One region of the Exiguobacterium sp. s6 genome, then DNA from elsewhere that is predicted to be linked to it. Evidence: riboswitches for the same ligand, from Rfam matches in the RefSeq annotation. Region 1 holds a riboswitch; each other region holds the start of a gene.
The links. Region 1 has a riboswitch for S-adenosylmethionine ahead of msrA (peptide-methionine (S)-S-oxide reductase MsrA). Riboswitches for the same ligand answer to the same signal wherever they lie in the genome.
Positions count from the first base shown of each region.

Region 2: another riboswitch for S-adenosylmethionine. It lies ahead of KNP75_RS12455 (Na+/H+ antiporter NhaC family protein); the one in region 1 lies ahead of msrA (peptide-methionine (S)-S-oxide reductase MsrA).
Region 3: another riboswitch for S-adenosylmethionine. It lies ahead of KNP75_RS00910 (2,3-diketo-5-methylthiopentyl-1-phosphate enolase); the one in region 1 lies ahead of msrA (peptide-methionine (S)-S-oxide reductase MsrA).
Region 4: another riboswitch for S-adenosylmethionine. It lies ahead of KNP75_RS03995 (methionine ABC transporter ATP-binding protein); the one in region 1 lies ahead of msrA (peptide-methionine (S)-S-oxide reductase MsrA).

Region 1 covers NZ_JACSLN010000001.1:1,199,275-1,202,720, forward strand. Annotated here, with positions in the region: gene KNP75_RS06175 (four-helix bundle copper-binding protein) at 1-25, opposite strand, end outside; tRNA gene KNP75_RS06180 (tRNA-Ala) at 141-213, opposite strand; gene KNP75_RS06185 (GRP family sugar transporter) at 347-1,210, shown strand; gene msrA (peptide-methionine (S)-S-oxide reductase MsrA) at 1,239-1,751, opposite strand; SAM riboswitch class I at 1,814-1,914, opposite strand; gene KNP75_RS06195 (hypothetical protein) at 1,959-2,120, opposite strand; gene KNP75_RS06200 (amidase family protein) at 2,232-3,446, shown strand, end outside.
Region 2 covers NZ_JACSLN010000002.1:286,659-290,104, reverse strand. Annotated here, with positions in the region: gene KNP75_RS12460 (GGDEF domain-containing protein) at 1-1,386, shown strand, start outside; SAM riboswitch class I at 1,483-1,578, shown strand; gene KNP75_RS12455 (Na+/H+ antiporter NhaC family protein) at 1,629-2,930, shown strand; gene KNP75_RS12450 (TVP38/TMEM64 family protein) at 2,952-3,446, opposite strand, start outside.
Region 3 covers NZ_JACSLN010000001.1:151,796-155,241, forward strand. Annotated here, with positions in the region: gene KNP75_RS00900 (methylthioribulose 1-phosphate dehydratase) at 1-205, opposite strand, end outside; gene KNP75_RS00905 (2-hydroxy-3-keto-5-methylthiopentenyl-1-phosphate phosphatase) at 202-852, opposite strand; gene KNP75_RS00910 (2,3-diketo-5-methylthiopentyl-1-phosphate enolase) at 849-2,006, opposite strand; SAM riboswitch class I at 2,076-2,177, opposite strand; SAM riboswitch class I at 2,383-2,485, shown strand; gene mtnK (S-methyl-5-thioribose kinase) at 2,567-3,446, shown strand, end outside.
Region 4 covers NZ_JACSLN010000001.1:767,071-770,516, reverse strand. Annotated here, with positions in the region: gene KNP75_RS04005 (MetQ/NlpA family ABC transporter substrate-binding protein) at 1-264, opposite strand, end outside; gene KNP75_RS04000 (methionine ABC transporter permease) at 295-957, opposite strand; gene KNP75_RS03995 (methionine ABC transporter ATP-binding protein) at 947-1,975, opposite strand; SAM riboswitch class I at 2,054-2,159, opposite strand; gene KNP75_RS03990 (thioredoxin family protein) at 2,613-2,870, opposite strand; gene KNP75_RS03985 (PTS sugar transporter subunit IIC) at 3,058-3,446, shown strand, end outside.

The DNA.
Region 1 (3,446 bases):
TCTCTTCGACAGAGGCTCGGTCCATGATAAGTCCCCCTTTAGAATAATGATGTCTTACAATCATTACCCGCTAGCGGATGAGTTAAACCGAGCGGCGACGCAAAAAAAGTCACCCCTCAAATGAGTGGTGACTTCAATAATGGAGCATAGCGGGCTCGAACCGCTGACCTCCACGCTGCCAGCGTGGCGCTCTCCCAGCTGAGCTAATGCCCCGTTCGAAAATTATTATATCATCCTAGTAAAACATTTGGCAATGGCTATTTTTAATTTTTTTGAACAAAGTTTAATCAGCACTGAACGTGGGAAAATCACAAATGATGTTATATTACGAAAGCAGGTGTCATGTATGGAAATGATTTTACTCGCACTCTTACCTGCCTTGATGTGGGGGAGCATCCCGCTCATCGTCTCAAAGGTCGGCGGGAAGCCGATTCAACAGTTGATCGGGACGACAATCGGGGCGATGGTGATGGCGGTCATTATCGCACTCGTGTTCAATCCCGGGTTCACGACGCTCGCAATCGTGACCGGATTCATCTCCGGCGCGTTTTGGGCACTCGGACAATATTTACAGTTCCAATCGTTTCAAATTTTAAGTGTCTCGAAGGCGATGCCGATCAGCACCGGCATGCAGCTTCTCGGTACATCGTTGTTCGGTGTCATCGTCCTCGGAGACTGGAAAACGACGACCGAACTATGGCTCGGATTTTCGGCGCTCGTTCTCATCGTGATTGGGGCTGCGTTGACATCGTATCAGCAGAACAAAGACGGCGACAGTAGCGGCGCCTTGAAGAAAGGCTTGCTCGTCCTGCTCGTGTCGAGTATCGGTTACGTGACGTACGCCGTCCTGACGAACTATTTCGAGGTCGACGGGATCACGGCCATCTTGCCACAGTCGGTCGGGATGTTCGTCGCGGCGCTGTTGTTCAGCCTGCGTGAGAAAGATGTGAAGAAGTTCGATCCGAAGACGTTCAAAAATATCTTGGCCGGGATCGCCTGGGGGATCGGGAACTTCGGGCTGTTCGTGTCGAGCGGTGAAGTCGGAATCGCGACGTCATTCGCCTTGTCGCAATTGAACGTCGTCGTGGCGACGCTCGGCGGGATCTATCTATTAAAAGAAGAGAAGACGACGAAAGAACGTGTCTTAGTCTTTATGGGTATCGGCCTCATTGTCGTGGCCGGATTCATGCTCGGAATCGCCAAAAGCTAAAAGACGGGTCAGACGACCCGTCTTTCGCTTACCAGGCTTGTTCGATGAATGCGTCACGCCCAGATTTTTTCCGGTCCTCTTTATAGTGGGCCGGATTTTTTTTATGGAAGTCTTGATGGTACTCCTCGGCCGGATAGAACGTGTCAGCCGGTAAGATCTTCGTGACGATCGGCTGTTGGAAACGTCCGCTCGCCGCGAGCGCGTCGCGACTCTGCTCTGCTTTCACACGTTGTTCTTCCGTATGATAGAAGATGGCCGGCGCATATTGACTGCCTCGGTCTTGGAATTGACCGCCGTCATCGGTCGGATCGGTCTGAATCCAATACAGTTCGAGCAGTCGCTCGTAAGCGAACAGCGTCGGGTCGAACGTGATCTCGACGACCTCATAGTGTCCTGTCGTCCCTGTCTTCACTTGTTCATACGTCGGATCGTCGACGTGACCTCCCGTATAACCTGATACGATCGACTCGATGCCGGGCTGTTCCTCGAACGGTGTCACCATGCACCAAAAGCAGCCGCCTGCGAATGTTGCTTTTTCCATTAATAAGTCCCCCTCATGTTCATTCCAAAAAAAGCGCCCATGTCATCGACATGAGCGCTCTGTCATATCGGCCAAGGCAATCACCTTGCTGGTAGTAGCACCTTGCCGTAGCAGGTTGCTGTGAAGTCATAGAGCCAGGTCTCTCGTTCACTCAAGATATCGATATGTAGTTGGTGACAGCATCATACCATCAGATTTGAAGCGGCGTCAACGGTTTGGCTTGCGCCGTAGTTGGAGCAAGGTGGCACCGAGGATCAGGATGACGAGCACGATGGAGAGCGGTAGCGTATACGGGGCGTCCCCGGCATATAACTGTAAGAAGAACAAGGCAAAGACGGACAATAAGACGAGTACGTACGAACGGTTCATAGTAACCTCCCTTTTCTTTCAGTGTACCAAGTTACACATTCGTTGGCGAACGAAAACAGGAAATCATGTGGCGATAGCGAATACCATCGAGTGACCAAAGGAGGAATCAATATGACTGACACATTTGATTTTATGGAACTCGATATCGAATCTGCCCATCGCGGATATAAAGAAGGAACGTTCACGGCGCGTGACGTGACGGCCTACTATTTGACCCGGATCGCCCAGTTCAACGACAAACTGAAGGCGGTCATCCAGGTGAACCCGGACGCGTTGTTCGAGGCCGAGTCGGCTGACCGGGCGTTTCGTCGCGGGTTACGCTTGCCGCTACTCGGCATTCCTGTCTTGATCAAAGACAATGTCGAGACAGACGGACTCATGAAGACGACGGCCGGGGCCGTCGCCCTCGAACATCACTTCGCAGGCCGGGACGCCCATCTCGTCCAAAACCTGCGAGCGAGCGGGGCCATCATCCTCGGGAAAGCGAACTTGTCCGAATGGGCCAACTTTTTGACCGAGGGCATGCCGAACGGCTGGAGCGGTGTCGGTGGGCAGACGCTCAATCCATATGGGGATAAGCTCGATGTCGGAGGTTCGAGCTCAGGTTCGGCCTCTGCGGTCGCAGCGAACCTGACACTGCTCGCTGTCGGTAGCGAGACGAGCGGCTCCATCATCCATCCGAGCGTGCACAATGGCATCGTCGGCATCAAACCGACCGTCGGCCTCATCAGTCGGAGTGGCATCATCCCGATCTCGCGGTCGCAAGATACGGCGGGACCGATGGCACGAACGCTCGAAGACGCGGTAAGGGCACTTGAGGCGATGGTAGGGGAAGACCCGGCGGACCCGGCGACACTCAACCTCCCGGCCGGCCCGCCGTATCGGACGTGCCTCGACGAGCGCCAAGCGGTCGGGATGCGTGTCGGGATCGTCAAAGCTGATTTATCAACAGAAGAACAAGCATTATACGGTGAGACGACCGAGCTGTTGAAACAGAGCGGCATCGACCTTGTCGAAGTCGAACTGCCCGCCCATGATACACTCGACCAAGGCGATATTTTGTACCACGAGTTCAAACTCGGGATCGAGGCGTACCTGGCCACGACGACGCTCCCGTACGAGACGTTGTCGGATTTGATGGACTGGAACAACAGACATCCTGAGACGATCCCGCACGGACAAAAGACGTTCGAGAAAGCGGAAAGATTGTCGGGACGTCTCATCGAGGCGGCCTATTTGACGCGCCGGCTCGATGACGTGCGTGACGCCAAGACGGACGGACTCGACCGCCTATTAAACGAACAGCAGTTGCACGCGCTCGTCTTG
Region 2 (3,446 bases), on a different contig from region 1:
AAACCGCGCGTCGCGCTTCGACGCTTCCGCTTCACGTATCCTTGGAACGCCATCACGTCTTTCTTGGAGATTGCCATCCCAGCCGGTGTTTACTTGGCACTTGGTGGTGTGACCGGTCTCGGCTTCTATTCTCAAGACTCGTTCCTGCCGCTCGCCGGTTTGATTCTGGCCATCATCTTGAACACGGTCGTGCAAAAGTATCAAGTCGGTTGGTGGTTCCGCGTCGACATCCCGGTCCGCGATTTTCTGAGCATCGCGTTTTATACGTATATCGTCAGTCTCGTCTTCATTTTGGCGGCCTCGTTGTTCCGGGAGACGAATTTACTCGTCGTCAGCAGCATCGCTGCCGCGTTGACGTTCTTCATCAAGCGGCTCATCATCCAAAAAGGCCGGCAAGACGCCTTTAAATCGTTGATTGAACAGTATGATGAGGCAAAAGAAGCCGTGTCGTTATCGCAGAGCGAGGCGCAAGCCATCGAAGTGTTTCTCAGTCAATGTGAGCGGCTCAATCACTATGACGAAGGGTTCGTCGAGTTTAAACTGTTCGACCGTACCCTGTACTTTGATTTGAAGACGCGTCAGCCGATTGACCGTCACATCGTGTTCGATTTGCTCGATCACGCTTATCCGAACGAAGCCTCGGTCGAATATGAGATGCGCTTCGAATGGGACGCACCACTGTCGAACGAATTTGACGACGACTATCATAGTTTCATCTCGGTTCGGTCCGAGGAGATCGAAGGGATTCGCACGTGGCTCGTCATGACGGGTGAACACGTCTATGGGTATCCCTCGACCATCCAACGTGAAATCGTCAAACTTCTCAAGTCGTTCAACCGGACGATCAGTCGTTGCCATGAGCGCGACCGTCTTTACACAGAAAGTCGGACCGACAGCTTGACGCTGCTCGCGAATGCACGCGCGTTTTACGAATACGGGATTCAACAAATCTCGGACGGTTCGATGTATCCGATTTCGGTCGCGATGCTCGACATCGACTTTTTCAAAAAAATCAACGATGTGCACGGACATCAAGTCGGGGACAGTGTGCTCCAAGAGTTTGGACGGCGGATTCGCCAGGCACTCCGCACCGAAGATTTTGCCGCCCGTTACGGCGGTGAAGAGTTCATCTTGCTATTGAACCGTTGCGATGTCGAACAGGCAATCGAGATTGCCGAACGGATCCGGCAACAAATCGAGAACAAACCGTTCCACGTCGACGGGATCGATATCCCCGTCACCGCTTCGATCGGTGTCGACACGATTCAGGCATTCGGTGACAAACGCCTCGACGATACGATCCGTAACGCTGACCGGGCCCTCTACGTCGGCGGGAAGTACGCCGGACGCAACCGCGTCGCCCATTACAATTTCTTAACGACCTGACTCACCCCCACGTTCACCGCGTGGGGGTTTGCTATTGACAAGCGGATTTGAAACAGGTACGTTAGGGAACGTGTCTTATAACTAAATATCACAACTTTTTTATCGAGAGAGACTGAGGGACTGGCCCAGTGACGTCTCGGCAGCGGGTAACCTGTGCCAAATCCAGCGAGCAGTCTGCTCGAAAGATGAAAAAAGTGTTTTCTTGTAGAGAGCCTTTTTTCAGAAGGCTCTCTTTTTATTTTATGAATGAGGTGAATCGATTGGAACAACCGACAGCTAACAAATGGGCACTATTGCCTTTGCTCGTCTTCCTCGTCTTCTTTATCGGGGCAGGCATCTACTATAACGACTTTTATAAATTCCCGGTCCTGATCGCGGCGTTGATCGCGGTCATCGTCGCGGCGATGATGACGAAAGGCAGCGTCACTCAGACGGTCGAGCGTGTCGCCCAAGGCGCGGGGAACCCCGGCATTTTAATCATGGTCTTCATCTTCTTGCTCGCCGGAGCGTTCTCGAGTGTCGCCGAAGCAATCGGCGCAATCGACGCGACCGTCAATGCGGCGCTGACATTTTTACCGTCCTCGCTTCTACTGAGCGGTTTATTCGTCATCGCGGCTTTCATCTCGATGGCGATGGGAACGTCGACGGGAACGATTGCCGCCCTCGCCCCGATCGCGCTCGGTATCCACGAAGAAAGTGGCGTCAATATCGCCATCGCAGCGGCTGCCGTCGTCGGTGGTGCCATGTTCGGGGACAACTTGTCGTTCATCTCGGACACGACAATCGCTGCCGTCCGGACCCAGCGTACCAATATGCGTGACAAATTCCGAACCAACTTTTGGATTGTCCTCCCGGCCGCCATCATCACAATCGTCCTCTTATCGGTGTTATCGAGTGGAGAATCGACTGTCGATGCAGCCGCGTTCGAATGGTATAAACTCATTCCATACCTCGCCGTCATCGCTCTCGCCTTGACCGGGTTGAACGTCATTCTCGTCTTGCTTGGCGGGATCGCCTTGACCGGCATCATCGGTTTGATCGATGGGAGTTTGGCTGTCACTTCATACGTCACGGCTATGGCAGACGGGATGATGGGTATGGCCGAGATTTCGCTCTTGACGCTCCTCATGGGCGGACTCGTCGGACTCATCTCGCATAACGGCGGGCTCACTTACTTGCGTGACGCGCTCACGTCGCGGATTCAAAAACGTGCCGGTGCCGAATGGAGCATCGCCGGGCTCGTCAGTGCGACCAACGTCGCGACGGCGAACAACACGATTTCGATTCTCGTGGCCGGTCCGCTCGCCGCCAATATCGCCGATACGTATGACATCGAGCGAAAGAAATCAGCGAGTGTGCTCGACATCTTCTCGTGTGGCGTCCAAGGCCTGTTGCCTTACGGGGCACAGTTGCTCATCGCCGCCGAATTGACGAATACGGCGTCACCAGCGCTCGTCCCGTATATGTTCTATCCATTCCTGCTCTTCATTTGCGGAGGGCTGGCCATCGTCTTTAACTTCCCGCGTTTCAAAAAGCGCGCCTAACCAAAACGACCCTTTGAAGCACTAGCTTCGAAGGGTCGTTTGACGTTTCGTTTCACGTTCACGTTGAAGTTGTTCGTTGCGTTTTTTGAAGGCGCGCCGCTTGAGCAATTCCTCGAGGCCACGGCTGATCGCCCAAAGGACAAACAATAACAGTCCAAGCATCGATAAGCGGAACGGACTTTGAATAAACTCTTCCCACTGGTCACCAATGACCGAAAAAATCAAGACGACAAGCAGTTTCCCGAACCCCGCCGCCATGATGAATGTCCGAAGCGGCATTTGAATGAGGGCGAGTAAGTATGTGATCAAACTGACCGGGATGAACGGAAGCGAATATAAAAACCCAAGCGAGATCGGGCTCATGTGGTTGATGCGTTCAAGCCAATATACCCCTTGTTTATGTTTTTCGAGCCACCGTGTCATCGGTTTACGGAATACGTAACGGACGGCTGTAAAGACAAGAATCGTCCCTAGTAAACTACCGACCCAAGACAATAACGTCCCGAGCAAGAACCC
Region 3 (3,446 bases), 1.0 Mb from region 1:
CAATCAAGCGTCCGGCCGCATCGACGTGAACAAAGTCGTCCGGTGTTCGTTTTCGTTTATCGCGTCCGCTCGCCGTGACGAGAAATTCGAGCGGGTCATCGGAAACGCGAATCGCCAAATTCCCACTCGTTCCGGGGAACCAGTCGCGGGCGGCGAGTTCGTCTTTAATGTCGGCGAGTTCAAGCCAACGTGTCGCAAGGCTCATACGGACACCTCCTTCAAGTGATGGGTGATGTCGTCGAACGTCTCGAACGGGGCATAACGGATGCCTGCCGCTTCGCAGAGCGTGATGAGTTGACCTCGGGCATAGACGAAGTCGGCACGCTTCGCGACCTCGAAATCGGTCACCGAGTCACCGATGACGATCAAGCGGTCGTCGGGATTGACGATGCGACGAGCGAGCGTCGGCTTGCAACAACCGCAATCGTTCGTACATTGTTCGTCGCAAGCGTGCGGCCAAGCGACGGTGACCGTCTCAGCGGAGAAGTCGGCGACGTTACAGTAGATGTGTTCGGGATCGACGTAGCCTTCCAAAATCGGATGGACGAAAAAGTCCATCCCGCCGCTGACGACGTCAAACTTCCAGCCATGGGCCCGAACTTCTTCTAAAAATGCCGGGAACCCTTGGCGGAGCGTGATGCGCCCCAACAAATAATCACGGTAAGTCGGGGCGGCCTCGCTCGGCAACAGTCGAAACATTTGACCGACCCCGGATCGGATGGAAATCCGTTGCTCGAGGACCGCGTCTTTCAACTCGACCCAAGCCGGCGGGGCGAACGCCTTCATCAACGCGATGATATTGTCTTCCGCCGTAATCGTCCCGTCAAAGTCGCAGAGGATATGGATCGTCATCGTGACGCCCACGCCTTCAACGCGGTATCGAGCTCGTCCGTCTGCCCTTCGGTTTGACCGAGTACGTGAGCGATGGCTTGTCGGAACGCACGAGCCCCGGCGGCTGCACCGTCCGGATGACCGTGAATGCCACCGCCGGCGTTGATGACGACATCCGTCCCGAAGTCCCGAATGATATCGGCGACGAGTCCCGGATGAATCCCCGCGGACGGGACCGGCAAAATCGGCTTCGACCAATGTGGTTCGGCACTCTGGTCGCGAATCACGAACGCCTCGTCGCGCGGTGTCGCAAGTGAGCCGTACGGTGACGGGAAGAGCGTCAAATCGGCCCCGGCGAGGCGAGGGAGTTTACCGAGTAAAAGCGAATGACTGATTGACCCGGTCAAGGCGCCGGCAAAGGCCGGATGTGCCAAGATCGGGACGTGGATATCCGGATCGTTCGCGAGTTCGCGCAGTGCGTCGAGACCGTACGTATAGACGTTGAACAGGAGCGCCGTCGCACCGGCCTCGGTGAGACGGAGCGCCTGGTCACGCAGACCGAACACGGGGCCGCTCAGCGTGATCGCGTACAGGACGCGTTTCCCGGTCGTCTCGAAGTGGGCTTGAATGACGTCTGCTCCGATCCGGGCCCGTTCGAGCGAAGGGGTGAGCGGGTTGTCGTATAAAATCTCGTCGTCTTTGACGATATCGATGCCACCGGCGAACTGATCGCGGAGTTGCTGCTCGAGAAACGCGAGGTCACGGCCGATGACGCCTTTGAAGATGCTCATGACGAGCGGGCGATCCTGAACGCCGAGCAACTCACGAATCCCGTCGACACCGAACTTGGCGCCTTTGAAATCAGAGGCGAGCGTCTCCGGCAACGTCAAATCGATTAATCGGACCGAATCATCGAGGGACAGTTTCCCGAACGTCGTCGTCAAGATGGATGAAAAGTCAGGGCTGACATTATGTAACGGATAGCGGATCGTGAAGCGGCTCGTCGTGTCCGTATGTGTGGTTGATACGACCTCACCTCGGAACGCCTGTAACTGCTCTTGCTCTAAGTGAGGCAAGTCCGTCCATGTGCCGACGGTCAGCTCGAGGGCGATCTTGTCGGCGACGGTCGCGACCGCGTCCGTCTGTTTGATTTCATATGTGGCAGTGATACTCATATGGTTCCTCCTTCCAGGCAAACAAAAATGACCCCATGCCGAGGCAAGAGGTCATCATAAAAAAATGAACTCTTATCTCTCAGCTTACGCTGCAAGAATTAGCACCGTGCCATCTCTGGTCGGTTGCTGCGACATCATCGGGCTTGTCCCTCCGTCTGCTCTTGATAAGAATGTGATTTGAAGTTGTGAAATTTAATTGAATTTTTGCACAGAATCGTCACATCGTCAATTCCTTTTTTTCCAAAAAAAATATTTTGGAAAGTTGTTTCCATATATGCACAAAAAAAGACGAAGTTACATCGGGAAATTGCCGTTGACAATCGTGACGTCGAGTCCGTAATATTCAGCACATAAGTTCACCGAATCGAATAAACCACTCTTATCGCGAGTTGGCAGAGGGAATTGGCCCGATGACGCCGCAGCAACCGACCACTAGGCACGGTGCTACATCCACCAGACGAATGTCTGACAGATGAGAGGAACAACCAGTTTGGCTGTGCCTCTTTCTCGCGGAGAAAGGGGCTTTTTTTGTGGGCAACGTACAGGAAGGGGAAAACATTATGTCATATCAACCATTTACAGAACAGACCGTCGTCGAGCATGTGAAAACGTTGGGGTTAATCGAAGACGGAGGCATCACGCATTGCGAGGAGATCGGAGACGGCAATTTGAACCTCGTTTTCCGCATCCGACAAGGCGAAACGAGTCTCATCGTCAAACAAGCGCTCCCATATGCGAAAGTCGTCGGCGAAAGTTGGCCGCTCACACTTGAACGGGCGTGGATCGAGCAGTTGGCGTTGCGCGAATTCGCCAACGTCGTCCCTCGTTTCGTGCCAGTCGTGCTTGGCAGTGACCGCACGCTCGCCTACACGATTTTAGAGGACCTGTCAGATTTTGAGATCGTTCGGACAGGCTATTTGGAAGGGAAAACGTATCCTGAACTTGCCCGCCATGTTGGGGAATTTTTAGGCGAGACGCTGTTCGCGACGTCGGATTACGCGGCCGGACCGATCGTGAAGAAGCGGATTGAACGTGACTATTACAACCCGGAACTGTGTGACATCACCGAGAAACTCATCTTCACCGACCCGTTCAAAGATGCGGAGTCGAACAACATCGAGACGGCGCTGCGAGAAGATGTCGAACGCCTTTGGCAAGACCAAGCGCTCAAGGTCGAGGTGACGAAACTGAAAGTCGGGTTTGTCACGAAACATGAGGCGCTCCTGCACGGCGACCTACATACGGGCAGTATTTTCGCGACTCAACAAGAAACGAAAATCATTGATCCAGAGTTCGCGTTTTACGGACCGTTCGGCTTCGATCTCGGACAAATCATCGCCCATTTGACGCTGTCGACGTTCCATGACCCGCTCAAACGCTTCGAACGTTTCACGGACGTCTTGACGGTATGGGAGACGTTTGAGAAGACGTTCCGGGTCA
Region 4 (3,446 bases), 430 kb from region 1:
GAAGTAGTTCGCGTCGAGTTCGCCGTCCGCGAGCGTTTTGTTCGGGAGGACGTAGTCTTGGAACTTCTTGATTTCGAGCGTATAGCCCTTCTCTTCGTAGTCGTCTTGAATGTGCTCTAAAATCTCAGCGTGCGGGACGTTTGACGCACCGACGACGAGCGTCTTGTCATCGCCCGAACCTGATTCTGAATCTCCGCCGCAAGCTGCGAGAATCGTAAGTGCTGAAGCTGCTGTCAATCCGAGTACTGTTTTCCATGATTTCATTATAAAACCCCTCCAAATTTTCTATTTAGATCAAGCGGAACGCTTGTCAATTACTGATACGAGTCGATCGCCGATGAACTGGATGACGAAGACGATAACCAAGATTAAGACGGTCGCGACGAACGTGACGTCACTCTGTGAACGCTGGAACCCTTCGAGGAACGCCAAGTTCCCGAGTCCCCCGCCCCCGACGACCCCTGCCATCGCCGTATAACCGACGATTGCGACGATCGTGACCGTGATGCCTGACACGATGGCCGGCAATGCTTCTGGGAACAACACTTTATAGACGATTTGCCATTTTGTCGCACCCATCGATTCAGCCGCCTCGATGACGCCGCGGTCGACTTCGCGAAGGGCGAGCTCGACCATCCGCGCATAGAACGGAGCCGCACCGATAATGAGCGCCGGCAACGCTGCCGTCGACCCGAGCATCGTCCCGACGACGAGTAACGTGAACGGGATGAGCAAGATGATCAAAATGATGAACGGAATCGACCGGAACACGTTGACGATTGCGCTGATGACCGTGTAAATCGGACGGTTTTTCATCATGAGCGGTTCGTTCGTGACGTATAAGAGCATCCCGAGGGCGAGACCGATGACGAACGTCGCGGCTCCGGCGACGAGCGTCATATAGAGCGTCTCCCACGTCTGTTCTAACATGACTTGCCAATCTACATTAGGAAACATCGCTTTCTACCTCCACTTCCACTGCCTGCGACCGGATTGAGGCGATGGCCCGCTCGACTTCAGCCGGCTCTCCGATCAATTGGATGAATAATGTCCCGAGGGCACCGACTTGTGACTGCGTCACGTTTCCGCCGATGATGTTGAAGCCGATATCATGTTGCTTCAACACTTCTGACAGAATCGGTTGCTCGGCCGTCTCGTTCAAGAATTTGAGCTTGACGATTTGACCGCTCGGATAACGCGCTTTCAAGTGCTCGAACGTGAGCGACATGTCTTCGACCGCGCCGATCTGTTTGACGAACTCTTTCGTGATCGGCTGTTCCGGATGTTGGAACACCTCGGCGACTTGTCCGGTCTCGACGACCTTCCCGGCCTCCATGACGGCGACGCGGTGGCAAATCTTTTGGATGACGTGCATCTCATGGGTGATGAGGACGATCGTCAATCCGAGCTTTTTATTGATGCTGACGAGCAGTTCGAGAATCGAATCGGTCGTCTTCGGGTCGAGTGCGCTCGTCGCTTCATCGCAGAGGAGCACTTCTGGATTCGTAGCGAGCGCACGGGCTATCCCGACTCGCTGCTTTTGACCGCCCGATAGTTGCGACGGATAGCTGTCTTCCCGTCCGCCTAAGCCGACGAGTTCGACAAGTTCTTGGACGCGGCGTTTGCGTTCGCTGGCCGGTACCCCGATGAGCTCGAGCGGGAAGCTGATGTTTTCAGCGACCGTGCGTGACCATAATAGGTTGAAGTGTTGGAACACCATCGAGACGTTTTTACGTACCCCGCGTAGTTCCTTCGGCGTGAGCTTCGTCAGCTCGCTGCCGGCGACCACGATTTCACCGCTAGACGGTGCCTCGAGTCGGTTGAGCAAGCGGATGAGCGTCGACTTCCCCGCCCCTGAATATCCGATTATTCCAAAAATTTCGCCGCTTTCGATGGTAAGCGACACATCATCGACCGCCTGGACCCGACCGTTTTTCGTATCGAACCATTTGGCCACATTGCGTAGTTGAATCAATCCATTTCCCTCCTGACAACAAAAAAAGTACGCACGTTTGAGCAAACGTGCGTACTTTATCGGTACGGACAACGATTGCTCTCATCTTCCAAGGTTTACACCTTGCTGGAATTAGCACCATTTCGGATTGCTCCGCGGTTGCTGGGCGTCATAGGGCCAGTCCCTCAGCCTCTCTTGATAAGAGTGGTTGCGTATTTGATTAGCTTTATCATAGCGACACATTATTTTCATGTCAAACTATTTTTTTCAGACAAATTAAAAAAAGGTGCCATCCGAGGATGACACAGAACGTAGCACCTTGAGTCACTGAAGGACAACCCATAGATGAACCTCTTTTGCCCGATCAGAGCATTCATCCTTATATGGGGGATTTTACCCAATCATCACTCGGTCTTCGAACGGACCATGCAATTACGCGACCGGTGCCCCGACGCTTGATTTTTTTGGGGGACAATCGAAGGGAAGGTCCACCTGAAATCGCGTAAGCTCATGCAACGGTTGTTCGAAAACGTCTTGCTGACGGGAAAATCTCGACCTATGTTGTGTTCAAGTAAGATGTTGTAATGAATATATCATTCGTGAACTTTCTGTGTCAACTGATTATTTAAAATTTTCAGATTATTCTAATCATCCTATCTCATTTGACGAAAGATAGGACGTGCTGGACGTTTTGAAACGCATACAAACGATCGCGAACTTGGCCATTTTCCAGCTTCAATAGCGCCGGGACGCTCATGACTTGATACGCCTCGAGCTCGTTCGGGATAAAGTTGGCATCGCGCTTTTCAATCTGGAGTTCGGGGTCGACGGCCTCGACGACCGAGAGCATCCGCTCGGCCACGGCGCATGTACCGCACATTGGGGCGTATATATATAAGAATCCGTCAGTAATCATTGTTCTCACCTCTCTTCTAAGTATATGAATCCGGGCCGGTCTGTTCAAAAGTTGTGCTCAAATGGAAAATTCTGAACATTTCAACATTTTGTATTGACGCTCGCTAGAAAGAGGCATAGTATGGTCATTAACTTTATTGCTTTTGTACATAACAGCATACCAGTAGAAAAGGACAGGTGAATCCCCAATGACGGAAGAGAAGCTTACCGGAAAACAGTTTTTGATGAACGTCTTGAACGGCCTCAGTCTTGCCATCCTCATCGCCCTCATCCCGAGCGCCTTGCTCGGTGAATTAACGAAAGCCATCTTACCTTATGTTCCGTCACTGCAGTTCATCTTAGATGCGACGACAATTGCGATGCGTCTCTTACCGGTCATCATCGGTGTCGCCGTCGCCATGCAGTTCGGACGCTCGGCACTCGAGGCCGGCACGATCGGCATCGCGACCCAAGTCGGGAGCGGCGCCATCCGCATCGAAGAAGGGGCGTTCCTCATGGCTGGAATCGGTGACGTCATCACGGCCGGTGTGACGGCCGCTCTCGCGACGTTCCTCGTCATGCAGTTGTCGCCACGCTT